DNA from 4 places in the Mesorhizobium sp. WSM4830 genome. Region 2 is predicted to be linked to each of the others. Evidence: predicted binding sites of a transcription regulator. Region 2 holds the regulator's gene; each other region holds the start of a gene.
What was found. The regulator PhoB, encoded in region 2, activates phosphate uptake and scavenging genes when phosphate is short. The targets are predictions, from matches to a motif close to TGTCATNNANCTGTCAT.

Region 1 (7,607 bases), on a different contig from region 2:
ACGCCGATGAAGGAAGCGTGGGCGATGATGTTGAGCGATTGCTTGCCGCGATATTCGGGATGGGCGCGCCAGCCGATATCGGCGAGCAGGCAGGCGGCGTGGCGGTAGCGCGCCTCATCCCTGGTCTCGTCGATGCCGAAGGCGGCGAACGCCTTGCCGGTCCACTCGACAAGCTCATGCGCGTGGTCGACCGAGCGCGAGCGCAGGCGGGCAAGCTCTTCCGCCGCCGAGATCAGCGGATCGGCTTTCTGCTCGGCCTTGTCGAGCAGCGAATAGAGAAAGCCCTCGCGCACGCCCAGCGCCGACACGATGATCTTCGACGGCTGCATCGCCGCCATGATCTCCTGCAGCACGATGGCGCCATAGGGCAGCAGCGAGCGGCGGTTCTTGGAGATGCCCTCGATGCCTCTGATCTTGTCGATCTCGGCCCTGGCGACCTGCCGGAGGAAGTTCGCGGCGCTTTCGATGCCGATTTCGTAGTGATGCATGACGCCGAGCGGGTAGTTGGTCATTTCCATGTGCAGCCGGGCGAGATTTCGCCAGGTGCCGCCGACCGTGTAGAAGGCCCTGCCCTGCCCGCCCTTCAGCAATTTCGCCCGTGCCAGTTGCTCGCGCGTGATCCTTGCCGCCTGGGTCAGCGAGTTCTTCGCCATGTCCTGCAGGCGCAGCCCGCCCAACGGCAGCGTGATGCCGTCACCGATCGTCTCGCCGTCGATATCGATCAGTTCGAGGCTGCCGCCGCCAAGGTCGCCGGCGATGCCGTTGGCCGGGTGGAAACCGGAGATGACGCCGAGCGCCGAATAATGCGCTTCCTCGCGGCCGCTCAGCACCTGGATCTCGGTCTTGAGCACATCCTCGGCGCGGTGGATGAAGTCGGGGCCGTTGACGGCCTCGCGAGCGGCGGCGGTCGCCAGCACATATATGCGCTCGGCGCCGGCCTGGTCGGAAAGCGCGCGGAAGCGGCGGAACTCTTCCATCGAGCGCGTCACCGCCTCGGGATCGAGTTTTCCGGTCGAAACGATGCCACGGCCGAGGCCGGCCAGCATCTTTTCGTTGAACAGCAAGGTCGGCGAGCGCGCCAGCCCCTCATAGATGACAAGACGGATCGAATTCGACCCGATATCGATGATGGACAGCGGTCGGCGGTCCTGAAGCCGGCCCTGGGATGCTGAAATCATCAGCCCGTCGCTGCGTTCTGTTTCTTGCGGCGCTTGAACTGCGCGATGCGCTTGGGCGCATGCGACTTCAACGCATCGCCCCGTCCGGACAGGCTCGGATTGGTCATGAAATATTCCTGCGCGTTGAACGGTTCCTCGCCCTCCTCCAGCACGACGCGCCGGGAGGTTCCGTCAGCCAATACGTCGAAACTTTGCTGGTTGTCCATGATGTTGCCGAGCATGATCTGGCCGAGCACCTGCTCATGCACAGTTGGATTGGTGATCGGTACCATGGTCTCGACGCGGCGGTCGAGATTGCGTGGCATCAAATCGGCCGAGGAGATGTAGACGATCGCCCCGTCCGAGGGCAGGCCGTGGCCGTTGCCGAAGCAGTAGATGCGGCTGTGCTCTAGGAAACGCCCGACGATCGACTTCACCCTGATGTTCTCCGACAGGCCGGGCACCTGCGGTCTCAGGCAGCAGATGCCGCGCACCACGAGATCGATCTCGACGCCGGCGCGGCTGGCATCGTAGAGCGCATCGATGACGATCGGGTCGACCAAGGCATTCATCTTCATCCAGATGCGGGCCGGTCTGCCCTCCAGCGCGTGGCTGATCTCGTCCGAAATGTGCTGGAGGATGCGGTCGCGCAGCGTGAACGGCGAGATGGCCAGCCGCATCTGCTCGGCCGGCTCGGCATAGCCGGTGATGAAATTGAACAACTGGGCGACATCGCGCGCGATTGTCGGGTCGGTGGTGAAGAAGGACAGATCGGTGTAGATGCGGGCGGTGACCGGGTGGTAGTTGCCGGTGCCCAGATGCACGTAATTGCGCAGCCTGCCATCCTCGCGCCGCACCACCAGCGACATTTTCGCGTGGGTCTTCAGTTCGAGAAAGCCGAAGACGACCTGGACGCCGGCGCGCTCGAGGTCGCGGGCCCAGCGGATGTTGGCCTCCTCGTCGAAACGCGCCTTGAGCTCGACCAGTGCGGTCACCGACTTGCCGGCTTCCGCCGCATCGACCAAAGCCCGCACGATCGGGCTGTCGTTGGAGGTGCGATAGAGCGTCTGCTTGATCGCCACCACTTCCGGGTCGGCCATTGCCTGGCGCAAGAACTGCACCACGACGTCGAACGATTCGTAAGGGTGGTGGACGATGATGTCCTTCTCGCGGATAGCGGCAAAGCAATCGCCGCCATGCTCGCGGATGCGCTCCGGAAAGCGCGGATTGTAGGGGGTGAATTTCAGATCGTCGCGGGCGACGGCGACGATCTCCGAAATCTGGCTGAGCGCCAGCGGACCGGTGAGCACGCTGATGCGGCTTGCCGAGACGCCAAGCTCGCCGGCGACGAAGTCGCGCAATTCGGGCGGCATCAGCATGTCGAATTCGATACGGATGACGGAGCCGCGGCGTCGCCGCTTCAGCGCCGTCTCGAACAAGCGCACCAGATCCTCGGACTCTTCCTCGACCTCGATATCGCTGTCGCGGATGATACGGAACGTGCCGGAGCCCTTGACCTCATAGCCTGGGAACAGCTTGCCGATATAAAGGCCGACCGCCTCCTCGAGCGGGATGAAGCGGACATGGCGCTTGCGATCCGGCAAACGGATGAACCGCCTCAGCGCCATCGGCAGGCGCAAAAGCGCACTCATCTCCTCGCCGTTCTTGCGGTGGCGCAATTGCAGCGCCATCGAGAAACCGAGATTGGGAATGAACGGGAACGGATGCGCCGGATCGATCGACAACGGCGTCAGCACCGGAAATACCTGCTCCTGGAAATGGTCCTCCAGCCAGGCCTTCTCGTCCTTGCTCAGCGCCTCGCGAGTGATGCTCTCAATGCCTTCCTTGTCTAGCAGCAGCATCAGCGCCGAAAGGCTTTTTTGCTGGTCCTCCTGCAGGCGCTCGACCTCGCGCAGCAATTGTTCAAGCTGCTGCTCGGGCGTGCGTCCGTCCGGGCTCTTCAGCACGATGCCCTCGCGCACCTGGCCGGCGAGACCGGCGACGCGGACCATGAAGAACTCGTCGAGATTGGCGGCCGATATCGACAGGAAGCGAACACGCTCGAGCAGCGGATGATTGGCGTTCAGCGACTCTTCGAGCACGCGTCGGTTGAATTGCAGCCAGGAAAATTCGCGGTTGACGAAGCGGTCGGGGTTGCCGCCTTCGGGGCTCGCCGCCTCGACGGTGATGAATTCGTTCTGGACCGGCTTCAGTTCGTTCATGGTTTCCGCTCTTCCCACACCGTTCGACGACCACAGCCTTAACCGGCTTAACTTATCCTCTGACAGGCTTTTGCGACAGTTTCATTTCATCGATCTTGCAAAGAGACGGGTTATGATCCAGATGCAATCGACAAGATCAGGAGACGACGATGGCAGGCGGTTCCATTCCCCATTTCCAGAACGATGCGGGCTATCCGGCAATCGACATCGGCGTCAAGGAATTCATGTGCACCGGCGCCAATCCGCCTTTCGACCACCCGCATGTATTTCTCGACATGGGCGACGACAATGAAAAAGTCTGCCCCTACTGCTCGACGCTCTATCGCTATTCGCCGAAGCTGAAGGCATTGGAAACGCAGCCGCCGGGCTGCCTCTATCTCGACCAGGCCGCCTGATTCTTCCGCGACAAGCCTGATGCAGGAAACGCAGTCCCGGCAGGTGGTCATCGCCGGGGCGGGCGTCGCCGGGCTGACCGCAGCACTTGCCTTCGCCGAGCGCGGCTATCGGATAAAACTGTTCGAACAGGCGCAGCACCTCGAGGCTGCCGGCGCCGGTATCCAGCTTTCACCCAACGCGACGTGCATTCTTCGACAATTAGGCGTACTCGATCGGCTGCTGCCGACGGTGGTGCGCCCGGAGGCGGTCGTGCTCAAGGATGCCGCCACGCTGCGCGAGCTGGCGCGCGTACCGCTTGGCCAGGCGGCAGAAACGCGCTGGGGAGCGCCCTATCTCGTTGCCCACCGCGCCGATCTGCAGTCAGCGCTGATGCAGCGGATAGCCGAGCGGCCCGAGGTCGAGCTTGTCACCGGCGCCCGCGTCGGCAGCGTCGCCACCGGACCGAATGGCATCACCGCAATAGTCGAGGTTGCCGGCACGGCCATCGAAACGGAAGCATCGTTGCTGATCGGCGCGGATGGCGTCTGGTCGTCGGTGCGAGAAACGCTTGCCCGCAAGGCGGTCGAATTCGGTAGGAGCCGGTTTTCCGGCGAGCTTGCCTGGCGCGCCACGGTGGCCGCCGACAGCCCCGCCGGACAAACCTTTGCAGCGATCGGTGCGGCCGATTGCGTTAGCGCATTCCTCTATTCCGGATTCCATATGGTCGCCTATCCGGTCAGCCGTGGCACTGCCTTCAATTTCGCCGCCTTCACCAGGGGCAAGCGCATCGCCGAGGGCTGGTCGGGGCATGCCGACCCCGCCAGCCTCTCAAGCGCCATGCGCGGTACCGCGCCGGCGCTGGTCCGTCTGGCGAGCGAAGCGGCACCGTGGACGGCATGGCCGATCCACACTGTCGAGCAGCGGCGGTGGACGACGCCGCAAGGCATCGCGCTGATCGGCGATGCGGCGCACGCGATGACGCCGTTTGCCGCGCAGGGCGCGGCGATGGCGATCGAGGACGCGGCGACGCTTGCCGGCTTCGTTGCCGCTTCGCCGTCCGATCTTGAGGGGGCGCTTGCCGCCTGGGAACAGGCGCGGCGGCCGCGCGTCGCCCAGGTTGCCCGCCGCGGCGCCGTCAATCGCCTCGCCTGGCATGCGGCCGGGCCGGTGGCGATGGCCCGCAACCTGTTCCTGGCGATGCGCTCACCCGAAAAGCTCGCCGCCGATCTTGATTGGCTTTATGGCTGGCGGGCGCGCGAGTCTGGGGATCGGCGATGAAGCTCGATAGGCCGGCAGGACAGAGAGGGGCGCGAAGGATCGCGGCGTTGATCAGCCGGAACCCTCTTCAATTGTAAAGCCGCATCGACAGGCCGAGCGATGCCGGCAGCGGGTTCCACCAGCCGGTGCGCAGGCCGGCCGTGCGCAGCGCCGCCGCCGTCCAGGTGTTGCAGCCGATCAGCGCGTTGAAATCACCATTGGCTTCGAAGAAACGATCGAAACGGGAATAGGCCGCATTCTCGATCGGAATGGCTCCGTTCGGCCCCTGCTGGAAGCTTGCCGCAATGTAATCGAGCAGCGCCGTAAACCGCTCCTCGCCGATGTCGAAACCCGCGACTTCGGGATGCGGCTCGGCGATGTCGCCGGAAACGTCGACATGCATCACCGATGCATCGACCGTCAGCGCCTTCATCACCGGCACCGCCTTCAGCTCCGACCAGGTCGGCGTCTCCAGATAGAAAGCGCGGCCGCCCCAGCCGAAGGCGATGTAGCGGACCTCCGCCATGTCGACCGGAATGCCGGCATCGACCAGAAAGTGGAAGCGCCGGCGCACATCGTCGTCGACCGGGATGGCGATGTCGGTGTGGATCGGATTTTGCAGCACCAGGATACGGTGGCTTGCGCCGATCGGATCGGCAACGGCCGCCGGCCAGAGCGGGCGCGGCAGCAGCGTGCCCAGCGCTACCGCTAGCGCTATTGCAACGGCTAGCAGGCCAAGAAAACGGGCAAGCTTCTTCATGCGGAAGGCATAGAACAAGCAATGCTCAAGGTGAAGCCTCTCCGGAAGTTGCACAGCTGACTTAGAGCTTGACGCGTATCCTCCCCGGGAGGATATGCTGGGGCATGTCAGATCACCTCCACGCCTCGCATCCTTCCATCACAAAGCGCCTGAAGCGCGCGCAAGGCCACCTCGCGGCGGTGCTGGCCATGATCGAGGCGCATCGCCCTTGCGTTGATCTGGCGCAGCAGCTTCATGCCGTCGAAAAAGCGATCAGCAGCGCCAAGCGCGAGCTGATCAACGACCACATCGAGCATTGCCTGACGGACAGCGTGGAAACCGGCGGCAACTCGCTGGCGGAACTCAAGCAGCTGGCGAAGTATCTATGAATGCCATTGTAGCCCCCATTCTGGAATGGTTCGGGTTCGGCTCGCACGCCGCACATCATCATGGCGATCACGGTTCGCACGGCCACACCCATGGCGTCATCGATGCGACAATTGCCACCACCGACCGGGGTATCTGGGCAATCAAATGGTCGTTCGTGATCCTGGCCATCACCGCGGCGCTGCAGATGGTCGTCGTTGTGCTGTCGGGAAGTGTGGCGCTGCTGGCCGACACAATCCATAACATCGGCGATGCGACCACGGCGATCCCGCTATGGATTGCGTTCGTGCTGGCGCGGCGCAAGCCGTCGCGGACCTTCACCTATGGCTTGGGGCGGGTCGAGGATCTGGCCGGCATCACTATCGTGCTCATCATCCTGTTCAGCGCTGTTGTCGCCGCCTACCAGGCCATCGACAGGCTGATCAATCCGCAAGTGGTGACACACCTCGGCTGGCTGACGGCGGCGGGCATTGTCGGCTTCCTCGGCAACGAGGCGGTTGCCGTGTTCCGTATCCGCGTCGGCCGCGAAATCAACAGCGCGGCACTGATTGCCGACGGCTACCACGCCCGCACCGACGGACTTACCAGCCTTGCCGTGGTCATCGGAGCCATCGGCGTCTGGCTCGGCTTTTCCTTGGCCGACCCGATCGTCGGCCTGCTGATCACGATTGCGATCTTCGGTGTCGTCTGGCAATCGGCACGTTCGGTGCTGACCCGCATGCTGGATGGAATCGAACCCGGTGTGATGGACGAAATCCGACATGCCGCCGAGCATGTTCCGGGCGCACGCATTGTCGATGCCAAGGCGCGTTGGATCGGACACAGATTGCACGCCGACATCGCAATTGCCGCAGACGAAACCCTGTCGCTGTCGGATGCGAACAAGATCGCGGCAGCGCTGAAGGACGAACTGTCCCAGCATATGCCGGCCCTGGCTGAGGCGAATGTGCGGTTTTCAACGGAACGTGGAGAGAACGACCATCCTCACGAGCACACGCACGACCATGGCCACATGCACTGACGCTCGCCGATTTTCTGCTAGTCTCGTCCGATGTTCCAGACGCTCGTCGAATTTCAGCGCGCGATCTATCTGACGCTCGGCGAACAGATCAAGCTGCTTGCGGCCGGAGGCAATTGGCTGGCGTTCGTGGCTTTCCTGCCGATGGGCGTCGTGTTCGGGGCTGCTCATGCGCTGACGCCGGGTCATAGCAAGGCCGTTCTGGCGACTTATCTTGCCGGTTCGGATGCGAAGGTCTCGCGCGGCCTGCTCGTATCTATCACGCTGTCGTTCACGCATGTGACGATTGCCGTTCTGATTGCGGCTCTCTCGCTGCCACTGGTCTCCATAGCATTGGGCAGCGTCGGCCGCGCTCCGCTTCTGGAGCATATCAGTCGTGGGCTGCTCGGCCTCATTGGCGTCTGGATGCTCTGGCGCGCTTTGAGCCACAGCCATCACCACAGGCACGAGGG
Region 2 (7,607 bases):
CCATCACCTCGCCCGGGAAAAGGTCGACAGAGGCATCGTCGACGGCGCGAATGCCGCCGAAGGCGATCGAGATGTTGCGCATGTCGATCAGCGGCGTGCCCGTGGGGGCGGTCCTGTCTGCCATGCTCGTTCTCCTCACTAGACCCGTTTGCGATAGACTGTATCGAGCCACACCGCGACCACCAGCACGGCGCCGACAACGATGCTCTGAAGCGGCGAATCGATGCCGAGCAGGACCATGCCGGATTGCAGCGACTGCATCAAAAGCGCGCCGAGCATGGCGCCAAGCACTGTGCCGGAGCCGCCGGCGAGCGACGTGCCGCCGATCACCGCCGCCGCGATGACCAGGAGTTCGTCCAGGGTCCCCAGCGCATTGGTCGACGCATTGAGGCGGGCCGATGCGATTGCCGCACTTATCGCGGCCAGCACGCCCATGATCATGAACACCTTCATGGTCACCCAGCGCGTGTTGATGCCGGCAAGTTCCGCCGCTTCCGGGTTGCCGCCAATGGCAAAGACATAGCGGCCGAAACGGGTGCGTTTGGTGATGAAGGTCATGACGATGCCGACCGCGACAGCGATCAGCACCGGTATGGCGATGCCATGGGCGATGAACAGCCCGCCTTCGGGGAGGGTGATGCCGTTCCGCTGGGCGTACTGGCGAACGATGCCGATCGGCCAGGGATAGGAATTGGCGATCCAGACAGCGCCAAGGATGGCGGCACAGGCGACAACACCGAGCAGGGTCTCCGCCCAGACGGGGCGCAGCGGAAATTTGAACCGCTTGCGCTGCGACCGGCCGTTGAGCAGCATGAAGGCGACGCCCACACAGGCGAGAATGCCGACGATCCAGCTTGCGGTTGCGCCGATCGAGCCACGCGGCCCGCCGCCCATGAGCTGGAAGGTGGCGTCGAGCGGCGCGACGGTGCGCCCGCTCGTCATCAACCATGCCATGCCGCGCCAGACCAGCAGGCCGCCCAGCGTCACGATGAAGGCTGGAACCTCGAGATAGGCGATGATAAAGCCCTGGAACGCGCCGATCAGGAGGCCGAGCGCCACGCCGGCAGCCAGCGCGATGATCCATATCCAGGGATTTCCAAGCTGGAATCCCATGACGCGGATGAGGAATTCGGCCTGCGCCACGCCCATCACCATGCCGATCACGCCTTCGACGGAGCCGACCGAAAGATCGATGTTGCGCATCACGATGACCAGCACCATGCCCGTCGCCATGATCGCGACCGAGGAGGTCTGCACCGACAAGTTCCAGAGATTGCGCGGCGTGAGGAAAAGCCCACCCGAGAGTATGTGGATCCCGACCCAGATGACTAGCAGCGCGCCGACCATGCCGAGCATGCGCGTGTCGAGTTCGGTTGCCTTGAGAAATCGGGCAACGATGCCGAGCTCGGATTCACGCGCCCGGTCTGCCGTGCCGTCGACCGGCGTGTTCGAAGTTGTGTCGGTCATCTTGTTTCTCCCGCCGGGTTGCCGTCTGCCGCGGATGCCGGAAGCAGCCTAGAAGTTATCCGCCGGAAGCGGAAAAACAACTCTTCTTGAAAAAACGCCGCGGCGAGCGGCCGCGGCGTTCGGACGTCTCGGAAACGTCGGCTCAGTTGCAGACTGCAACAGTGCCCGCCGCCACGCCGGCGCAGACCTCTTCTTTCTTGATCCAGCCGGCGTCGATGACGACGTTGAGGTTATCCTTGGTGATGGCGACCGGGGTCAGGAACAGCGACTTGACGGTATTGCCGCCGGGCGTGGTGAAATCCTTCACGCCGGCAATGTCGGTCATCTGCTTGCCGTCGGCCAGTTGCGAGGCGATCTCGGCGGCGTTCTTGCCGAGCTCGCGCGCGTCCTTCCACACCGACACGGTCTGTGTGCCGAGCGCGATGCGGTTCAGCGCGGCGTGGTCGCCGTCCTGGCCCGAGACCGGAACAGATCCGGCCAGCCCTTGTGCCGTCAGTGCGGCGACGACGCCGCCGGCAGTGCCGTCATTGGCCGCGACCACTGCATCGACCTTGTTGTCGTTCGCGGTCAGGAACTGTTCCATGTTCTTCTGGGCGTTGGCCGGGAGCCAGCCGTCGGTATAGGCCTCGCCGACATTCTTGATCTTGCCGCTGTCTATTGCGTCCTTCAACACTTCCATCGAACCGGCAAACAGGAAATCGGCATTCGGATCGGCACCCGAGCCCTTGATGAAGACGTAGTTGCCTTCCGGCTTCACCTTGAAGACTTCGCGGGCCTGCATGCGGCCGACTTCCTTGTTGTCAAAGGTCAGGTAAAAGACGTCCTTGTTCTCGATCAGCCGGTCGTAGCCGACAACCGGAATACCTTCGTCCAGCGCCTTTTGCACGGCTGGCCCGATGGCTGAAGCGTCCTGGGCCAGGATGATCAGTGCGTTGGCGCCCTGCGAGATCAGGCTCTCGACGTCGGTGAGCTGCTTGCCGGGGTTGGACTGCGCGTCGGCGGAAATATACTTGTCGCCTGCGGCCTCGATGGCCGCCTTCATTGCGGCCTCGTCGGTCTTCCAGCGCTCTTCCTGGAAGTTCGACCAGGAGACGCCGATGACCTTGTCTTTAGCCTGCGCCACCGACGCCAGCGCCAGCGTCATGGCGACACCCGCCAGAATGGCGGTCGTGAATTTCTTCATCATATCCTCCCTGCGCCGCGTACGGCGTGACCAATTGGCTCAAAGACCAGCTTAGAAGCTCTAATTTTTTCGAGCCTCGAAAAAATACTGGCCCGATCTCCGGCTGCTGTCAACATCGATTCTGATGGATTTTGATGACTCTGCGAGTTTTTTCGAGCGTCGGAATAAACGATGACAGCGCCACCGGCATCTGACACTATTTGCCTGCATCCGACACTATTTGTCGGACATTACCGACGGCTTCCGGTTCATGAGCGGCCGCGGCAACCGGGAGGAAAGCAAACGATGTCGGTCGGAATCCGCCATGACGATTTGCGCCGGCGCAACCGGGCGATGGTGATCTCGGCGGTGCGCCGGGCCGGCCAGCCATCGCGTACGGAGATCGCAGCAACCACCGGCCTCAGTCATTCGACCATATCGGCGATCTCCTCCGACCTGATACGGGAAGGCATCCTCGCCGAGAGCAAGGCAAGTGAGCCTGTTTCGTTGAAACGCGGTCGTCCGCAGGTCGGCCTCGCCCTCAACCCGGAAGCTGCGGCGGTGCTGACCGTGGTGTTGTCGCTGAATTTCCTGTCGGCCGCCATCATCGACTATGCTGGACAGGTGGTCGCCGAGGAACAGCGCCGGCTGGATACGCTGACCATGCCGCGCGACGAGTTGATCCGTGAATGCATGGCCATCGTCCGGCGCCGGCTTGAGGATCCAGACCTTGACGTCCGCAGTGTCGCCCGCATCGCGCTGGCTATCCAGGGCATTACCGACTCCCCTGCACGCGCCATGCTGTGGTCGCCGATCACCCCGCAGACCGACATCGCCTTTGCCGACATGCTGGAGGACGAATTCGGCATCCCGGCAACGGTGGAGAACGACTGCAACATGATGGCGGTGGCTTTGCGCTGGCGCAATCCGGATCGCTATCGCGACGACTTCATCGCCATCCTGCTTTCGCATGGCATCGGCATGGGGCTGGTGCTGAAGGGCGAACTGTTCACCGGCACGCATTCCTCGGGCGGCGAATTTGGCCACATGATCCATCGTCCGGGCGGCGCGCTCTGCCGTTGCGGGCGGCGCGGCTGCATCGAGGCCTATGCCGGCAACTACGCCATCTGGCGCAACGCCAGGCAGATGAGCGAAGACAGCGAACCGGTCGCCGACGTCAGCGACGCCGACATGCGCGCACTGGCGGCCCGGGCGCGCGAGAAGGATGGGCCGGAACGCGAGGCCTACCGTAAGGCCGGCGAGGCGCTGGGTTTCGGTCTCGGCTCGCTGTTTGCGCTGATCGATCCGGCACCGGTCGCGATGGTGGGCGCCAGTGCCGCCGCCTTCGATCTGATCGAGCCGGCCTTGCGCCAGGCAATCGCCCAGACGGCCGGTGGCCAGCACTCCGGCTCGATCTCCTTCGACACCGAACCAAACGAATTGCCGCTGATCCGCGAAGGCTGCGCGATGCGGGCGTTAAGCTTTGTCGACCAGGAGATTTTCGCGCCGGGCGCGCAAATGAGGCCCGGCGTCCGAAAGAACGTCGCCTGACCAGGCGGGTCAATCTTCCCTGATCGCATAGCCGGCACCGCGGATGGTGCGGATGACATCCGGCATGCGGCCGTTGTTGACCGCTTTGCGCAGCCGCCCGACATGCACGTCGACGGTGCGTTCATCGATATAGATCGTCTCGCCCCAGACATTATCGAGCAACTGGCTGCGCGAGAAGACGCGGCCCGGATGCCGCATCATGAATTCGAGCAGCCGGAATTCGGTCGGCCCGAGCCTGATCTCGCTCTTCTTGCGATAGACCCTGTGCGATTCGCGATCGAGCACGATGTCGCCGACCTTCAGCACGCTGGACAGCACTTCCGGCTTGGCGCGGCGCAGCAGCGCCTTGACCCTGGCCATGAATTCCGGCGTCGAAAACGGTTTGACCAGATAGTCGTCGGCGCCGGTCGAAAGACCGCGCACCCGGTCGCTCTCCTCGCCGCGCGCGGTCAGCATGATGATCGGCAACCGCTCGGTTTCGGGGCGCACCCGCAACCGACGACAGAGCTCGATGCCGGAAACCGCTGGTATCATCCAGTCGAGCACCAGAAGGTCGGGCACATTCTCCTGTAAACGGATCTCGGCTTCGTCGCCGCGTGTCACTACCTCGACCTGGTAGCCTTCGGATTCGAGATTGTAGCGGAGCAGCACACCCAACGGCTCCTCGTCCTCCACCACCATTATGCGTGGTGCGATCATCGGCTGGGCACCCCCATCATGTCACCGGCGCGGACATTGTCGTTTCGTCCTGCTTCGGACGATTGACCGGCAATTGCTCGCCGGTCAGCACATAGTACGCATTTTCGGCGATGTTGGTGACATGGTCGCCGATCCGCTCCAGATTCTTGGCGCAGAACAGCAGATGCGTGCAAGCAGTGATGTTGCGCGGATCTTCCATCATGTAGGTCAACAGCTCGCGGAACACGGACGTGTATTTGACGTCAATGCGCTCGTCGGCGGCACGCAGCTTGGCCAACGCGGCCGCATCGCCTGCAGCATATTCCTCGATAACGCCCTGCACCTGGATGAGCACCAGCTGCGCCATCGCGTCGATGGAATGCGACAAGTCGCGCGGCGTGACGCTGAGGCCGACCGCACTCACACGCTTGGCGATATTCTTGGCAAGGTCGCCGATGCGTTCGAGGTCGCCGGCCATGCGGATCGCTCCGACCACATGGCGGAGATCGTGGGCCATCGGCTGGCGTTTGGCGATCAGGGTGATGGCGCGGTCGTCCAGTTCGCGTTGACGCGCATCCATGATGGCGTCGTCGGAAACGACGCGTTGCGCCAACACGTTGTCGGAATTCAACAGGGCCTTGGTCGCCCCGCCGACCATCGAACCGGCGAGGTCGGCCATGTCGCGGATCAGCTTGCTGATCTGCTCGAGATCCTCGTCGAAAGAAGCGACTGTGTGTTCGCCCATGGTCCTGTCCTCATATGCATGATCGGAACGGCTCAGCCGAAGCGGCCGGTGATGTAATCCTGCGTGCGCTTCTCTCGGGGCGACGTGAAGATCTTCTCGGTCCGGTCGAACTCGACCAGTTCACCCAGATACATGAAGGCGGTCTGGCGCGACACGCGCGCCGCCTGCTGCATGTTGTGGGTGACGATGACGATCGTGTAGTCGGCTTGCAATTCGTCGATCAGCTCCTCGATTTTTGCGGTCGACAACGGGTCGAGTGCGGACGCCGGTTCGTCGAGCAGAATGACTTCCGGCTTCACCGCCACGGTGCGGGCGATGCAGAGCCGCTGCTGCTGGCCGCCGGACAGGCTCAAGCCGCTGGCGTTGAGCTTGTCCTTGACCTCGCTCCACAGCGCGGCGCGCTTCAACGCCTGTTCGACGCGGCCGTCCATCTCGGACTTGCCGAGGTTCTCGTAGAGCCTGACGCCGAAGGCGATGTTCTCGTAGATCGACATCGGGAACGGCGTCGGCTTCTGGAACACCATGCCGATCTTGGTGCGCAGCAGATTGAGATCTTGCGACCGGTCGAGAATGTTCTTGCCGTCGAGCAGCACCTGGCCCTCGGCCGTCTGTTTCGGGTAGAGCTCATAGATGCGGTTGAACACACGCAGCAGCGTCGATTTCCCGCAGCCCGATGGGCCGATGAAGGCCGTGACACTGCGCTCGGGCAGCGACAGGCTAATGTCCTTCAGCGCCTTGCTCTGGCCGTAGTAGAAGTTGAGGTTCTTGACCTCGATCTTCGTCTTCTCGGCGACCGTTTCGGTCATCGTCATGTCTGGGGACAACATCTGCGTCATCTGTCCTCTCTGCGTCCGGTAAGGCTGCGGGCGAGGATGCTCAAGCCCAGAACCGTCAGGGTGATTATGAGTGCGCCGGTCCACGCCAGCTGCTGCCATTCCTCGTAAGGGCTGAGAGCGAACTGGAAGATGGTCACCGGCAGGCTGGCCATCGGCGCGTTGATATTGCTCGACCAGAACTGGTTGTTGAGCGCAGTGAAGAGCAGCGGCGCCGTCTCGCCGGAAATGCGTGCTATCGCCAGCAATATGCCGGTAACGATGCCGGACAATGCGGCGCGATAGGCGACCGAACGGATCACCACCCAGCGCGGCGCGCCGATCGCGGCGCCGGCTTCGCGCAACGCGTTCGGTACCAGGTTGAGCATGTCTTCGGTGGTGCGCACGACCACCGGAATGACCAGGATGGCAAGCGCCACGGCACCGGCAATGGCCGAGAAATGCCCCATTGGCCGCACCATCAATTCATAGACGAACAAGCCGATGATGATCGACGGCGCCGACAACAGGATGTCGTTGATGAAGCGGACGACGGTGGTGATGCGCGAGAAACGTCCATACTCGGCCATGTAGGTTCCCGCCAGCACGCCGATCGGCGTGCCGACGACAACCGCGATGATCGTCATCAGCAGGCTGCCGGCGATGGCGTTGAGCAGGCCGCCCGCCTCGCCGGGTGGTGGCGTCATCTCGGTGAAGACCGCGAACGAAAGCCCGGCTGTGCCCTTATAGACCAGTGCGCCGAGGATGAGCGCCAGCCAGGCAAGCCCGATACCGGCAGCGACGACGCAAAGCGCCATCATCACCGAATTCCTGGCTTTGCGGCGGCTGTGGAGCGATGAGGATGTCGACATCGGTCAGGCTCCCGTACGGGCGTCGATCCGCATCAGCATATAGCGGGCGGCGGCAAGGATCAGGAAGGTGATGACGAACAGGATCAGGCCGAGCGAAACCAGCGAGGAGGTGTAGAGATCGCCGTCGGCTTCGGTGAATTCATTGGCGATGGTGGCCGAGATGGTCGTGCCCGGCGCGAACAGGGAGGCACTGATGCGGTGGGCGTTGCCGATGACGAAGGTCACCGCCATGGTCTCACCGAGCGCGCGGCCGAGGCCAAGCATGACGCCGCCCATGATGCCGATGCGGGTATAGGGAATGACCACGCGCCGGGTCACTT
Region 3 (7,607 bases), on a different contig from region 2:
TTGCCAGTGCGGAACCTGATCTGCGACAGCCGCGAGCCTGTCCGCACCACAATCGGGAAGGTGCGCGGGCTGACCTCCAGATAGAGCGGGCCTTCATAGCCGGCGGCGATCTTGTCGAACTCGTGGCCACGGTCGGTCATCACCCGGGTAAAGATATCGAGCCGCCCGGTCGAGCTCTTCGGGTTGGCCGAAGCCGAAATATGCGCGGGCAGCGCCAGGCTTTCGAGCAGCGGCACGATGTAGACGCAGCCGGTTTCCAGCACAGCACCTTCGGCGAGGTTAATCTCGTGCAGCTTCAGCCGGTCGAGCTTGTCGACAACTCTGTGGTCCGGGCCGGGCAAGAAGGAAGCACGCACCCGCCAGGCCTTGTCGCCGAGCCTGAGGTCGAGGCTGGCCGGCTGGATCTGATCGGCATCGAGCGTGCGCGTCGATTTCAGCGCGCCCGTCTGGAACAGCGCGGAAATATCCTGATCGGGAAGAATGCCTGTCTGCCGCAAGGGTCTGGCTCCGTTCGAACGCCGGGCGAGGTCTTGTTCTGTCGCAGGTCCGACCGTGGACGCCTTTGGCACCTGCTTGGTACAACCCTCTTAATCATGCCGGCAATTGACGCAAGCGTGGCGCGGGTCTAAAGCTCGTTATCCCGTGGTGATTTGGCCGGTCGGCTTGCAGCCACGTTAAACAAGTCGCTAAAGGACCGTCGGGCCGCAAGGCCATATGGACCGGTTGCGACTTTCGCGACCGGTTTTTTGTTGTTTGGACCAATTTTGGTGTTTGGATAGAATGATGACCAAGAAGCGCGACTGGAAGCCTCAGACCGCACTCGTGCATGCCGGGACGCTGCGTTCTGGCTTCGGCGAGACCTCCGAGGCGATGTATCTCACCCAAGGCTATGTCTACGAGACGGCGCAAGCGGCGGAAGCCCGCTTCAAGGGCGAGGAGCCGGGCTTCATCTATTCGCGTTATGCCAATCCGACCGTGGACATGTTTGAAAAACGCATGTGCGCGCTGGAAGGAGCCGAGGACGCGCGCGCCACTGCATCCGGCATGGCGGCGGTGACGGCAGCATTGCTGTGCAGCGCCAAGGCTGGCGACCATATCGTGGCGGCGCGCGCACTGTTCGGCTCCTGCCGCTGGGTGATCGAGACGCTGGCGCCGAAATATGGCATCGAGGCAACGCTGGTCGACGGCACAGACATCGCCAATTGGCAAAAAGCGGTCAAGCCGAACACCAAACTGTTCTTCCTGGAAAGCCCGACCAATCCGACGCTGGAAGTGGTCGACATCGCCGCCGTCGCCGCACTTGCCAACTCGATTGGCGCCAGGCTGATCGTCGACAATGTCTTCGCCACGCCCTTGCAGCAGAAACCCCTGCAGCTCGGCGCCCACATCGTCGTCTACTCCGCGACCAAGCATATTGATGGCCAGGGGCGCTGTCTTGGCGGCATCGTCCTGTCGGACAAGAAATGGATCGACGAGAACCTGCATGACTATTTCCGTCACACCGGCCCGAGCCTCTCGCCCTTCAATGCCTGGACGCTGCTGAAAGGCCTGGAGACGCTGCCGCTGCGCGTACGCCAGCAGACGGAAAGTGCCGGCCGCATCGCGGATTTCCTCGCCGAGCGCCCGCAAATCGCCCGCGTCATCTATCCCGGCCGCGCCGACCACCCGCAAGCGGCCGTGGTCAAGAAGCAGATGTCGGGCGGCTCGACGCTGATCTGCCTGGATGTGAAGGGCGGCAAGCAGGCGGCCTTTGCCTTCCAGAACGCACTCGACGTCGTGCTGATTTCCAACAATCTCGGCGACGCCAAGAGCCTGATCACCCATCCGGCGACGACGACGCACAAGAACTTGACCGATGAGGCCCGCGCCGAGCTCGGCATCGGACCGGGCACGCTCAGGCTGTCAGTCGGCCTTGAGGACACCGACGATCTGCTCGAAGACATCGAGCAGGCGCTGAGAGCTGCCGGATAAGGGCTGGCCGAACAGAGGCGAGCGGGGACGCGCCGATCAGGCGCCGGACGGGGTCTCCTCCAGCTCCGCGACGGCCTTGGTCTGGATAGTCATCACATTGCCTCGCCAATCGACGGCGCCGCTCAGCCATCCGCGCGCCCATATCGCCGGCAGCATGCAGTCGCGAACCATCATCGCCGGGATGGTGCGCAGCGACAGGTGCCACCCCTTGGCCGAGGCCAAGGCGCATTCCGGCAGGTAGGCCGCGGCCAGCACGGCGGTGGCGGTGGCCGGCAGGCTGACGCCGGCATCAGCCGCGGCAACCAGCGCAAGCACCAGCGGCGGCGCCGCGCCGATCAGGATCTCGGGGGCAAAGAACAGTGCAAAGGTGACGCGGCGCAGCCGCGCCCAGCGCGCCTGCCGCGACCAGATCTCGCCAAGCGTGCGCCGGCCGAGCGGCTGTTCGAATGGCGAGGCGACAAGATTGACCCGCAGTCCGAGTCGGTTGACGAGCTTGGTCGCGGCGGCGTCCTCGGCGATCTCGGCGGCAAGCGCGCGGATGCCGCCATTGGCGTCGAGCATCGGCTTGTTCCACAACATGCTCTTGCCCTGGGCGAAGCCGAGGCCGAGCGCCTCTCCAGCGTACTGCCAGCGTGCCTGCAGCGTGTTGAGAAAGGCGCATTCGACCTCCCCCCAGAAACCGTCCGGCCGCGAGCCGATCGGCGTCGAGCAGACGAGGCCGGTGTCGTGCCGCCAGGCCGCCAGCAGCTGCTGGACGTAATCGCTCGGCATAAGCACGTTGGAATCGGCAAGGATGACCCAGCGATAATGCGCCGCCTCCCAACCCTTCACGCAATTGTTGAGTTTTGGATTGCCGCTGATGCGGTCGTCACCGACTAGAAGACGGGCGCGAATAGCTGGAAAGCGCGCCATTGCGGCGTTGATCGGCTTGACTACCGGGTCGTCGGCATGGGCGACGCAGAAGATGAGTTCGTAGCGCGGCCAGTCGAGGGAGAAGGCGCGCTCCAGCGTCTCTTCGGCAAACGGCTCGACGCCGCGCGCCGGGATGACGATCGATACCGGCGGCGCGTTGGCCGCGGGCGGTGCAATCTTGGCTGGTCGCTTCAGCTTCAGCGAGGCTAACAGGATGCTGGCGAGATTTGAAAGAAGGAGGGCTATGGAAAGGAGAGCGGCTGCGAATGTCGGTTCCATCGAGATCTGGTCACTCCAGAAATGCCGGCCGCATGACGGCCGTTTTCAACAATTCGACAAAACGCTGAGTCGCCCGGCACAAGCCTGCACACCATCATTGTCATGTGTCACTCAAATGACATTGTTTTTCGGCACCTGCGCTTGAGATCGGGCAAGAAGATGCCGCGCATCGTTGACCAAACTGCGCTGAGCATCGAAAGTTCCATCTACATTGCTTTGGAGCAGTTTATGTACAGCGCCGTCACCCGCAACATCGAAGTGCAGGTCAGGCCGTTCTATCTGGAGGATCACTCCGACCCGCCGCAAAACCGCTATGTCTGGGGCTACCAGGTGACCATCGACAATCAGTCGGACGAGTTCGTGCAGCTTCTGTCACGCTACTGGCACATTACCGATGGCACCGGCAAGGTCGAGGAAGTGCGCGGCCCCGGGGTCGTCGGCGAGCAACCCGGACTCAACCCCGGCGACAGCTATCAGTATACGTCTGGATGCCCGCTCTCGACCCCGTCCGGCATCATGGTCGGGCACTACACAATGCGCAACAAGCGGGGCGAGACGTTCGACGTCGCCATCCCCGCCTTCTCGCTCGATTTGCCGGGCACGCGGCGCACCGTCAATTGACGTTCACTTGGATTCCTCTCCCCGCCTTGCGGGGCGAGGGAATCCAAGTTCTGCGAAGGCAGCCGCACTGACGCTCGTTATTGAGCCGCTGCAAATTCCGCCGGATCGAAGTCATATTGTTTCGAGCAGAATTCGCAGGCCACGTGAATGCTGCCATCCTCGGTGCTGTCCCTGATCTCCTCGGCGGAGAAGCCTTCGAGGATGCCGCGGATCTTCTCCCTCGAGCATGAGCACTGGTCGGCGACCGGCACCCCGCCGAAGACGCGGACGCCATGCTCGTGGAAAAGCCGGTAAAGCAGCCGTTCGGCGCCGATCGTCGGATCGATCAGCTCGGTCGGTTCAATAGTACCAAGCAGCGCCAGCAACTCCTGCCAGGAATTGTCGGTCGGGTCGTGGATTTCCTCACGCGGATCGCCGTCGCCACCGGGAAGGTCGGGTACGCGCATGCGCTCCGCCGACTGCGGCAGGAACTGTGCCAGCAGGCCACCGGCCCGCCATTGCTCGCGGGCACCGCCGACGCCGGGCGTCAGAAGCTTGGCAACCGAAAGCCGGAGGTCGGTCGGAATCTGCTCCGACTGGCGGAAATAGGTGCGTGCGGCATCTTCCAGCGTGACGCCGTCGAGCTGGACGATGCCCTGGTAGCGTTGCGTGTGGGCGCCCTGGTCGATGGTCAGCGCCAGGACACCGCTGCCGAGCAGCGTCTGCGGTGACGTCTCACCGGCAGAAGTCAAAGCCTGCAGCCGGTCGGCATCGAAGCGGGCATAAGCGCGCAGCGCGTGCGGCGTGGAGAAATCCGCGACCAGCATGTCGACCGGCCCGTCGGTACGGGTCTGCAGAATGAACTTGCCCTCGAACTTCAGCGAAGTTCCGAGCAATACCGTCAGCACACAGGCTTCGGCCAGGAGCCGGGCGACCGGCTCTGGATAGTCGTGGCGGCTGAGAATAGCGTCGAGCATCGACCCGAGCTGGACGGTGCGGCCGCGCACGTCGAGCGGGCCGACCTCGAACGGCACGACATGGTCGTCGCCAGCGTAGCCGAATTCGCCGAGCTTGGGTTTATGTTCAGCCAATTGATGAGTTTCCAACATGACAAAGCTCCGGGGCGCGGCGATGCCGCCCTCCGGGGCGCATGCGACGAGACGCGCTCGATTTGCGTGATGCGCCTGAGATAGGCACCACCCACTCCCGGATCAAGGCGGCCCGGATCAACGCGGCGCAGATCAGGCCAGCCCGGATCAAGGCGGCCCTTATCAAGCGCCCAGGCACCAGGCCAAGACCGCCTTCTGGGCATGGAGCCGGTTCTCGGCCTCATCGAACACCACAGAATGCGGTCCGTCGATGACCTCGTCGGTAACCTCTTCACCGCGATGCGCCGGCAGACAGTGCATGAACAGCGCGTCCGGCTTGGCTTTCGCCATCAGTGCCGCATTGACCTGATACGGCAGGAAGACATTGTGGCCGCGGGCACGGTGCTCCTGGCCCATCGACACCCAGCAGTCGGTGACGATGCAATCGGCCTCGTGAACGGCCTCCTCGGGCGAACGGGTGAATTTCAGCTTGCCGCCATTGGCTTTCGACCAGTCGACATGCTTCTGGGCCGGTTCGCTGCCCTCGGGCACGGCGACGTTCAGCTTGAAATGGAAGCGCGCAGATGCCTCCAGCAGCGAATGCAGCACGTTGTTGCCGTCGCCGGTCCAGGCGATCGTCTTGCCGGCCACCGGACCGCGGTGCTCTTCGAAGGTCATGATGTCGGCCATCAGCTGGCAGGGATGGGTCTCGTCGGTCAGCCCGTTGATGACGGGGACCGTAGCGTTTTCCGTCAGTTCCAGCAGCCGGTCATGCGAGGTGGTGCGGATCATGATGGCATCGACATAGCGCGACAGCACCTTGGCCGTGTCGGCAATGGTCTCGGAGCGGCCAAGCTGCATCTCGGTGCCGGTCAGCATGATCGTCTCGCCACCCAACTGCCGCATGCCGACGTCGAACGACACGCGCGTGCGCGTCGACGGCTTGTCGAAGATCATCGCCAGCACCTTGCCTTCGAGCGGCTTGCTGCGTTCGCCGGCCTTGAGCCTTGCCTTTCGCACAGCTGCGTCGTCGAGCATGAAGCGCAGATCGCCTTCAGAAACGGCGGAAAGATCGGTGAAATGGCGAAGGGACATCAGGAATTCCAGGATTACTTCGCAGCGGCAGCGACGATGGCATCCGCCAGGCTCTTGGCGCCGGCACGAATGCGCTCGAGCGCTTCGTGGATCTCGGCGTCGGTGACGGTGAGAGGCGGCAGCAGGCGGATAACGTTGTCGCCGGCCGGAACCGTCAAGAGATGCTGGTCACGCAGTGCCACCGTGACTTTGGTGTTGGGCATCGCGCATTTAAGCCCGAGCATCAGGCCGGTGCCCCTGATGCTTTCGATAACATCCGGAAATTCGTCGGCGACACCGGCAAGCCCCTGCTTCAACAGCAGTGCCTTGCGCCGGACGTCCTCGAGAAAGCCGTCCTCCAGCACCACATCGAGCACGGCGTTGCCGACCGCCATCGCCAGCGGATTGCCGCCGAAGGTGGTGCCGTGCACGCCGGCGGTCATGCCGACCGCCGCCTCGTCGGTGGCGAGGCAGGCACCCATCGGGAAGCCGCCGCCGATGCCCTTGGCCACCGCCATGAGGTCGGGGGTGACACCCGCCCACTCATGCGCGAACAGCTTTCCGGTGCGGCCGACGCCGCATTGGACCTCGTCGAAAATCAGGAGCAGCCCGTGCTGATCGCAGAGCTGCCTGAGGCGCTTCAGCGATTGCGTCGGCACTTGCCTGATGCCGCCCTCGCCCTGCACCGGCTCGATCAGGATCGCCGCGGTCTCAGGCGTGATCGCCTTTTCGGCGGCATCCATATCGTCGAAACCGACCTGGTCGAACCCGTCGACCTTGGGGCCGAAACCTTCCAGATACTTGTACTGGCCGCCGGCGGCGATGGTCGCCAGGGTGCGGCCGTGGAAAGCGCCTTCGAAGGTGATTGTGCGGTAGCGCTCGGGATGGCCGTGGACGAAGTGGTAGCGCCGCGCCGTCTTGATGGCGCATTCGAGCGCCTCTGCGCCGGAATTGGTGAAGAACACCTTGTCGGCGAAGCTGGCATCGGCCAGCCGCTCGCCGAGCCGGCTCTGTCCCGGAATCTCGTACAGATTGGAGACGTGCCAGAGCTTGGCGGCCTGCTCGGTAAGGGCCGCGACCAGATGCGGATGGCTGTAGCCCAACGAATTCACAGCGATGCCGCCGGCGAAATCGAGATATCGCTCGCCGTTGTCGGTGACCAGCCAGGTGCCTTCACCGTGGTCGAAAGCCAGGGGTGCGCGAACAAAGGTCTCGAAAAGCGCCGAACCGCTCATTATATGCGTCTCCGGAACCGGAAAAATCAAAAAGCCGCCAAAGCGGCGGCCCTTGTGGCTTATCGTGTTTTTCGGCCGTGAAGTCAACGAAAAGGTCGCGCAAGGACGTGCGGCAAGCCCTCCAGCATAACGCCGGCTCATAAGTGACCGGGCAAGTTGGGGAAAACCGAAAAAACCGATTCGTGTTGGCCTTGGGACTCTTGTCACCGAGTCAGCGCATAAGGTAATTGTAGTAGAGAAATAACTAGATTTCGTGCGGCGGACCTAATCACCCGATATATGTGGTGTCTGCCCGGCAGAAGCCGGGTCGGGAATGGATTCCGATTGCCGCATGTTTCAGCAGGAGCGCGGTCTCATGAACTGGACTGACGAGCGAGTCGAACTTCTCAGAAAATTGTGGTCGGAGGGCCTCAGCGCCAGCCAGATCGCCGCACAGCTTGGCGGGGTC
Region 4 (7,607 bases), on a different contig from region 2:
ACCCTGGCCGAACTGGGCATCGATGTCGGCATCGTCCCCGACGCCGCGTTTTCCGACCATGAATGCCTGAGTTCCACCGACGTCGCCATTCGCACGCCGGACGGCCCACGCTGGTTCTCTTGGATCGAGCTGTCGGTGCGCGACAAGGACAGCGGCGCCGTCTCGCATCGCGCCATCGCCCGCGACATCACTGCCCGCAAGCGCGCCGAATCCTCGCTGATCACCGCCCGCGAGCGGGCCGAATATGCGAGCCAGGCCAAATCGCGCTTCCTCGCCACAGTCAGCCACGAGATCCGCACGCCGATGAACGGCATCATGGGCATGGCCCGGCTTCTCGCCGACACCAGCCTTTCGCCCGAGCAGCGGACCTATGTCGGCGCCATCTCGACCTCGGCCAGCGCGCTGCTGGCGCTGATCGAGGACCTGCTCGACTACTCCAAGATCGAGGCCGGCCGCTTCGATCCCGAACCGCAGCCGATGTCGGTGCGCGAGATCGCCGACAATGTCGTCGAGCTTTTGGCGGCGCGGGCTTTTGCCAAGGATATCGGCCTCGGCTGTCATGTCGAACCCGACGTGCCGCAGCTGATCACCGCCGACCCCGGCAGGGTCAGGCAGGTGCTGCTCAACCTCATCGGCAACGCCGTCAAGTTCACCGACAGCGGCGGTGTCCTGGCAAGCATCGCCCGCGTCCGCACCGAAACCACCGACCGCATCCGCTTCACCATCTCAGACACCGGCCCCGGTCTGCGCGAGCAGGACATGGAGCGCATCTTCGAGGACTTCGAACAGGCTGACGGCACCTCGACCCGTGCGCATGGCGGTGCCGGCCTCGGTCTTGCCATTTCCAAGCGCCTGGTGACCGCCATGGGCGGCACCATCTCCGTGTCGAGCCGGCTTGGCCAGGGGTCCGAGTTCGTCTTCGATATTCCCGCTATTTCCGCCGTCGAGGCGGCGCAGATCCGGCAGGACCCGCTGTCGGGCCGGCATGCGGTGATCGTGTCGAAGAACCTGGTCGAGGCCGAAGCCATTGCCCGCACCATTCGCGCCAATGGCGGCACGGTCGATCTGGCCACCGCCGCCGCCCAGGCCACCCCTTTCGCCGAGGGCTGCGACGTGCTGCTGATCGATGCTGCCATGGAGCAAAGCGACGGCAGGCTGCTCAGGCGCCTGCGCCAGAGCGGATTTGCCGATTGCGAGGCAGTGACGCTGATCGCGCCCACCGACCGCGGCATGCTTGGCGAGTTCCGTGCCAACGGTTATGCCACCTTCCTGGCGAGGCCGGTGCGCGGCGAGACACTGCTGCGCGTGCTTTTGACCAGCCATGCGCCGGTCATCGCCGAGCCGCAATTGCAAAAGCGCGGCGCGCAGGCTGGGCACGCCATTGGCGGCCGCCAGCAGGGCCTGTCAGTGCTGATCGCCGAGGACAACGACATCAACGCCATGCTGGCCCGCGCCACCCTCCTGAAGGCCGGGCATCGCGTCAAAGTGGTCGGCAACGGCAAGGCCGCCGTCGAGGCGGTCATCAGCACCGGCCACAAGCACCGCTACGACGTGGTGCTGATGGACTTGCACATGCCTGTCATGGACGGTCTGGACGCCATCGCCGCCATCCGCCGCCATGAGGAGGAGACCGCGGTGCCGCCGGTGCCGATCATGGTGCTGTCGGCCGACAGCCAGGAAAAGACCCGCCACGCCGTGCTCGCTCACGGTGCCAGCGGCTTCGTCACCAAGCCGCTCGACCCCGATGCCCTGGTTCATGCGGTCGAGGGCCAAGTGGCCGCCTGAGGCACAACATAGACGGTTGATAGATTACCCAGCCGACGAAGTATTGCCCGCAGAGCCGTATCACGGTACTGTCACAATCCTGTTGCACCTACACCGTATCCCCGTGCCAAGAGGGATGGCTCGAAGGAGAATCACTCGTGCATACAGTCATGCCGGAATGTGATGCTCGGCCGAACGCCAGCGGGCCTTTGCTCGTCGGCCGGAACGCCGATGCCGTCATAAAAGGCGCATCGCTCGGCCGCATCGGCAATCTCGAAGTGCGGCTCGCCCGCAACGAGGCCGAGATCGCTGCCGCGCAGGAAGTGCGCTACCGGGTGTTCTACGACGAGCTTGGCGCCAGGAAGGACCTGTTCCAGATGCAGGACCGTCGCGACGCCGATCGCTTCGATCCCCTCTGCGACCATCTGCTGGTCTTCGATACGTCGCTTTCCGGCCCCGAGCATCGCCGCATTGTCGGCACCTACCGCCTGCTGCGGCAGGAGATTGCCGCGGCGGCCGGCGGCTTCTATTCCGAAGGCGAATTCGAGCTGACCAAGCTGATCGCGCGGCATCCCGGCCAGCGCTTCCTCGAGCTCGGCCGCTCCTGCGTTCTGCCGGAATACCGCTCGAAGCGCACCATCGAGGCGCTGTGGCAAGGCATCTGGGCCTATATCAACCATTACGGCATCGGCGTGATGACCGGTTGCGCGTCGTTCCACGGCACTGTGCCGGCGGCACATGCCGAGGCGCTGACCTATCTTGCCCACCACTGCCGGACGAATTCATCGTGGGACGTGCGTGCTGTCGCCGGGCGCTATTGTTCCATGGATCTGATGCCGATCGAGGCCGTCAATGCCAAGGCGGCGATCGCCGCGATGCCGCCGCTGGTCAAGGGCTATCTGCGCGTCGGCGCGCGCATCGGCGACGGCTGCGTCATCGACCGTGAATTCTCGACGGTCGACGTGTTCGTGGTGATGCCGGTCAAGGAGATCGGTGCCCGCTACGTCAATTATTATGGCGGGGAAGCGCAACGGTTTGCGGCCTGACACCTTAAATCAGGGAATATCTTCCGGACGCCGGCCAGGCTTGCTTTTGTAGGACGGAAAGGCCCAGCCGAATTTCAGCGCGCCGCCGCGTACGCAGAAAGCCGCCATGAAACCTGCCAGGCCCGACGCAAGCGGCGGCAGTCCGGCGAAATCGCCAAGTGTGTAGAGGCCGGCGCCGGCAAGCGCTGCGGTAACGTAGATCTCCGGTCTCAGGAGCACCGAAGGCTCGCCTGTCAACAGATCGCGCAGAATGCCGCCAAGGGTTGCGGTGAGCATGCCGGTGACGATCGAAACTGCAGGTGACCCGGTGATCGTCAGCCCCTTGGCCGCGCCAATCACCGAAAATGCGGCAAGACCTATGGCGTCGAGCCAGAGCAGCAATTTGTAGCGCGACTCCAAACGATGTGCGCTGAAGAAGACGACGACCGCCACCGCCGCACAGATTAGCACATAGTCGCGGTTTCCCACCCAGAACACGGGCACGTTGAGGATGACGTCGCGAAACGTTCCGCCCCCGATGCCGGCAACGCTAGCCAGAAACAGGTAACCGATAATGTCGAGCTGTTTGCGCGAGGCGGCCAGCGCACCGGTCGCCGCGAAGACTGCGACGCCGGCATAGTCGAGAAGCTCGATCGGGTTCATGGGGTGAATAATGAAATAGCGAGTGGGGAATAGCGAGTGGCTCCTGCGAATCTGGATTGACTCCAGATAAATTAAATGATTGAATCGTTCATTCAATTATTTGGGTGGACGTCTATGTCCCCTCGCCGCTACAGCATGGGTTCCCGGACTGCCGCCTTCGCCAAAACGAGGCAGCGCATTCTCGACGCGACAATCAAGCTGCACACCCAGAACGGCATCTTTGGCACGACTTGGAAGGACATCGCTACGGAAGCCGATGTCGCCGTTGGCACCGTCTACAAGCATTTTCCTACTCTGGACGACCTGGTGCCGGCGTGCGGCGAATTGCTGATGGAGCGCCTGCGTCCTCCGTCGCCCGAATCGGTGACTGAGATAATCGGCGGGGCGACGGACCCTAAAGAACGGTTGCGCCGGGTCGCCAACGAGCTGTTCGCCTTTTACCACCGTGGCGGACGGCATCTCGAAAGCGACCTGCGCGAGCGCGAGCTTCCGGCCATGCGGGAATGGGAGGAATACCTGCGACACATGGTGGCCGGATTCGTGCGCGAGGCACTGGCGCACGACAGTCCCGGCAATGATGTCGTGCAGGCAATCAGCTTTCTATTCGACTTTCCGACGTTCAACGCGATGCGGATACGCGGCATGGCGGTGGACCTCGCCGTCGAAACGGCAACAGAAATGGCGCTCTGCTGGCTCAAAGGCCAAGGCCGAACGAGCACGTCTTGAGCGAACAGAATGCGGGAGGCGAAACAAAGGTCAGATAGCAAAGGGAGGAAGTCATGGACACGAATGTCGTTGAAATCACCGAATTTGCATTGAAGCCCGGATTCACCGAGCAGATGTTCCTGCAGACCAGGGATGAAGTGAATGACGAGGTGCGAAAGCTCAAGGGTTTCCTCAACCGTCGCCTGCTCAAATCCGAAGGCGGCTGGACGGAGATATTCGAATGGGCGGACATAGACAGCGCCAAGGCGGCTGGCGAAGTCTGGTCTACTTTGCCCGGCATCAAAAACTATTGCTCGATGGTGAATTCCGCCTCGATCAAGGTCGGCTACCATTCTGTGGCGGCCGTGGCTGGCGGCGAAGCTGGCAGGAGCACTCCCCACGCCTTTTGCAGTCACCCCTTGGAAGGAGAGGCACGCTGGTGGCTTGGCTCGCTGGCGGTGATCAAGGCGACAGCGGCCCAGACGGCGGGCCAGTTCACGCTGATCGAAGTGCTCGAGAATGAAGGCGAGGCGCCGCTGCATGTGCACCATCGCGAGGACGAGTCATTCCAGGTGATGGAAGGCGAGATCGAGTTCGAGATCGGCGGCAGGAAGATAATGGCTGGACCCGGTTCGTTTCTCTTTGGGCCACGCGACGTGCCGCACCGCTATACGGTCAAGCGTGGGCCGGCCCGCATGCTGTTCTTCTTCACGCCTGGCGGTTTCGAGGAACTTCTGAGGGCGACCAGTGTGCCCACCGACGACAGGCGCATCCCTCCGGACGGAGAAGGAATGCCGGACATGGAGACATTCCCCGACGTGGTTCGCCGCTATGGCTGTGAACTGCTGGGCTGAGGGGCAGGAAAGCCCTGCACGGCGACCTGTTTGATCGCCCCCTGAAATCGGACAGGTTGGGGGGCGGTCGATCATCCCTCACGCTTTGGTGACGGTTGCTGCAGAACGGTGCACTATTCCCAGTTCACGCATCCTTCTCAGCCTGCTCGTTGACCGGCCCCGGCTCGACCGGCGCTTCGCTTGCCACATGCTTGGGACCGCCCTTGGCGACGCCGACCATGGCCGGCCGCAACACGCGCTCGCCGATCGAATAGCCGGGCTGCACGACCTGCACGACCGTGTTGGCCGGGACGTCGGGATTGGGCACCTCGAACATCGCCTGGTGGAAATTCGGATCGAATTTCTCGCCCTCGGGTTCGAGCTTCTTCACGCCGTGACGTTCCAGCGCCGACAGCATGGCGCGCTCGGTGATCTCAACGCCGTCGATCAGCGCTTTGAACCCGGCATCGCCCGAAGCTTTGGCCTCCTCCGGGATGGCATCCAGGGCACGGCGCAGATTGTCTGACACCGAAAGCATGTCGCGGGCAAAGTTGGCGACCGCATAGGCGCGCGCATCGTGGACGTCGCGGGCGGTACGGCGGCGCAAATTCTCCATGTCGGCCGCGACGCGCAGTGCGCGATCCTTCAGCTCTTCGTTTTCCTTCAGAAGCCGCACAAGCGCTTCATAGTCGCCGTCGACGCCGCCTTCCCTTGGCTCCGCGGCAGCCTCGGTCTTCTCGGCTGCATCGGGCGCGCGTTCGTCTTTTGCCTGGTCGCTCATCGCCGTTTCCCGTCATTTTTCGAATGGTGTGGATTTGCGCCCGATATCGAGGTTTAGCGGCCAAAAATCAAGGGGCAAGCGATACTGCAGCCGCTGCCGCGGCCTGATGGCGGGCCGCGCAAACCTTTCGATTTTAATTCAAACTTTACCGTAACCGACGGCTTTGCTTGCCGAGACACTACAATGCGGGAACCATTCCTCCCTTGGAAGAGTTTCGAAGCCGACACAGGATTTTGAGATGATGCCCCGCAGGAACGGCGAAAAACGCGACGGGCTCGCCGCCGATATCCGGCGCCAGCTCGGCACCGAGGCGACCAAGCGCTTTCTGCGCACCTTGCCGGCCTTCCGCACGGAGTCCGATATTCCCGACCGTCTGAAGGAATTGCTCGACCGCCTGGACGGCGTGGAAGCCAAGGTGGTCGCAGGCGGGCGCCGTCGGTAGGCGCCGTTGCCGGCGCCGCGCCCGGCGGTTGTGGCCGGCATTCCTTGCCATCGCGCGACATTTACGCGCAGTAACTTTGCGTGATCTCCGCCTTGCGGCAGCGCCCTGCTCCGACTATGTTTCATGATGAACATGATTTCCCCCGAAGCTGTGGCAAACAGCAAACGCGCCTGGTTGAAGATCCTGTCGCGCTATAAAAAGCCCGACAGGCGTCGCAGCGCCGTCGAACTCGCCATCACCCTCATCCCCTTCGCCACGCTGTGGGCACTGTCCTCGGCCGCCTATGCCTATGGCCATTGGTGGGGTCTGGTCCTCATCCTTCCGGCAGCCGGCTTTCTGGTGCGGATCTTCATGATCCAGCACGATTGCGGCCACGGTTCCTTCTTTGCCAACCGCTATGCCGACGACTGGATCGGCCGCGTGCTTGGCGTGCTGACGCTGACGCCTTACGATTGCTGGCGCCGCGCCCACGCAACCCATCACGCCAGCGCCGGCAATCTCGACGAGCGCGGCACCGGCGACATCAAGACACTGACCGTCGCCGAATACCGGCAACTGTCGTGGCGGGGCCGGCTCGCCTATCGCCTCTATCGCCATCCGCTGGTGATGTTTGGCCTTGGCCCGATATGGATCTTCATTTTCGAGCAGAGACTGCCGTTGGGCATGATGCGGGGCGGCCTCACCCCCTGGGTGTCGTCGATGTCGACCAATCTCGCCATCGCGGTCATCGCCGCGCTGCTCATCTGGTTCGTTGGCCCCGGCGCGTTCCTGGTCGTGCATTTGCCGATCGTCATCCTCGCCGGATCGGCCGGCATCTGGCTGTTTTATGTTCAGCACCAGTTCGAGGAGACGGAGTGGACAAAGGACTCCGAGTGGGAATTCCAGCACGCAGCCCTGCACGGTTCGTCCTATTACGACCTGCCGCCGGTGCTGAACTGGATTACCGGCAATATCGGCGTACACCACGTGCACCACCTCTCGGCCAAGGTGCCATGCTACCGCCTTCCGGAAGTGCTGAGGGACTATCCGGAATTGCGTGAGATCGGCCGCGTCACGCTTCTCGACAGCCTGCGCTGCGTCAAGCTGGCGCTGTGGGACGAGAGCCGCAGCAAGCTGGTATCATTCCGCGAAGCGCGGATGGCCGTGTAGACGCACCGCCGCACGAAGAGTGCGGCGGCTCCAAATTCCGAGCCTCAAGCCGCCCGGCGTTGGTCGCGCATCAGGATTTCGCCCTGGCGGATCTCGGTGCCCAGCACCTTCAGGCATTCGCGCATGAAGGCGGCAAGGCCCGGCCAGCCCTTGGCCGACACCAGATTGCCGTCGACATGGGCGCCGGTCGGCGCAACATCGATATAGATGCCGCCGGCCAGCGTGACTTCCGGCTCGCAATATTG

Region 1: a site for PhoB is predicted at 3,452-3,468, ahead of AC0L2Y_RS06740 (RNA degradosome polyphosphate kinase). Genes of this name have one in related genera too.
Region 3: a site for PhoB is predicted at 3,267-3,283, ahead of AC0L2Y_RS11960 (ceramide glucosyltransferase). Genes of this name have one in related genera too.
Region 4: a site for PhoB is predicted at 1,855-1,871, ahead of olsB (l-ornithine N(alpha)-acyltransferase). Genes of this name have one in related genera too.

Annotation. Positions count from the first base shown of each region.
Region 1 covers NZ_JBVVQI010000003.1:366,726-374,332, reverse strand. The annotation lists gene ppx (exopolyphosphatase) at 1-1,178, opposite strand, end outside; gene AC0L2Y_RS06740 (RNA degradosome polyphosphate kinase) at 1,178-3,379, opposite strand; gene AC0L2Y_RS06735 (zinc-finger domain-containing protein) at 3,529-3,774, shown strand; gene AC0L2Y_RS06730 (FAD-dependent monooxygenase) at 3,794-5,032, shown strand; gene AC0L2Y_RS06725 (TIGR02117 family protein) at 5,100-5,771, opposite strand; gene AC0L2Y_RS06720 (metal-sensing transcriptional repressor) at 5,876-6,139, shown strand; gene AC0L2Y_RS06715 (cation diffusion facilitator family transporter) at 6,136-7,158, shown strand; gene AC0L2Y_RS06710 (HoxN/HupN/NixA family nickel/cobalt transporter) at 7,189-7,607, shown strand, end outside.
Region 2 covers NZ_JBVVQI010000004.1:52,895-60,501, reverse strand. The annotation lists gene AC0L2Y_RS07290 (ATP-binding cassette domain-containing protein) at 1-124, opposite strand, end outside; gene AC0L2Y_RS07285 (sugar ABC transporter permease) at 139-1,467, opposite strand; gene xylF (D-xylose ABC transporter substrate-binding protein) at 1,610-2,650, opposite strand; gene AC0L2Y_RS07275 (ROK family protein) at 2,936-4,180, shown strand; gene phoB (phosphate regulon transcriptional regulator PhoB) at 4,190-4,879, opposite strand; gene phoU (phosphate signaling complex protein PhoU) at 4,896-5,603, opposite strand; gene pstB (phosphate ABC transporter ATP-binding protein PstB) at 5,636-6,439, opposite strand; gene pstA (phosphate ABC transporter permease PstA) at 6,436-7,287, opposite strand; gene pstC (phosphate ABC transporter permease subunit PstC) at 7,291-7,607, opposite strand, start outside.
Region 3 covers NZ_JBVVQI010000007.1:126,596-134,202, forward strand. The annotation lists gene AC0L2Y_RS11950 (2'-deoxycytidine 5'-triphosphate deaminase) at 1-497, opposite strand, end outside; SAM riboswitch at 633-710, shown strand; gene AC0L2Y_RS11955 (O-succinylhomoserine sulfhydrylase) at 781-1,971, shown strand; gene AC0L2Y_RS11960 (ceramide glucosyltransferase) at 2,008-3,162, opposite strand; gene apaG (Co2+/Mg2+ efflux protein ApaG) at 3,391-3,783, shown strand; gene AC0L2Y_RS11970 (Hsp33 family molecular chaperone) at 3,861-4,871, opposite strand; gene argF (ornithine carbamoyltransferase) at 5,034-5,945, opposite strand; gene AC0L2Y_RS11980 (acetylornithine transaminase) at 5,960-7,159, opposite strand; gene AC0L2Y_RS11985 (GcrA family cell cycle regulator) at 7,515-7,607, shown strand, end outside.
Region 4 covers NZ_JBVVQI010000025.1:6,034-13,640, forward strand. The annotation lists gene AC0L2Y_RS25875 (hybrid sensor histidine kinase/response regulator) at 1-1,785, shown strand, start outside; gene olsB (l-ornithine N(alpha)-acyltransferase) at 1,935-2,810, shown strand; gene AC0L2Y_RS25885 (trimeric intracellular cation channel family protein) at 2,820-3,452, opposite strand; gene AC0L2Y_RS25890 (TetR/AcrR family transcriptional regulator) at 3,528-4,178, shown strand; gene AC0L2Y_RS25895 (cupin domain-containing protein) at 4,232-5,011, shown strand; gene grpE (nucleotide exchange factor GrpE) at 5,136-5,771, opposite strand; gene AC0L2Y_RS25905 (hypothetical protein) at 6,010-6,213, shown strand; gene AC0L2Y_RS25910 (fatty acid desaturase) at 6,340-7,362, shown strand; gene AC0L2Y_RS25915 (DJ-1/PfpI family protein) at 7,407-7,607, opposite strand, start outside.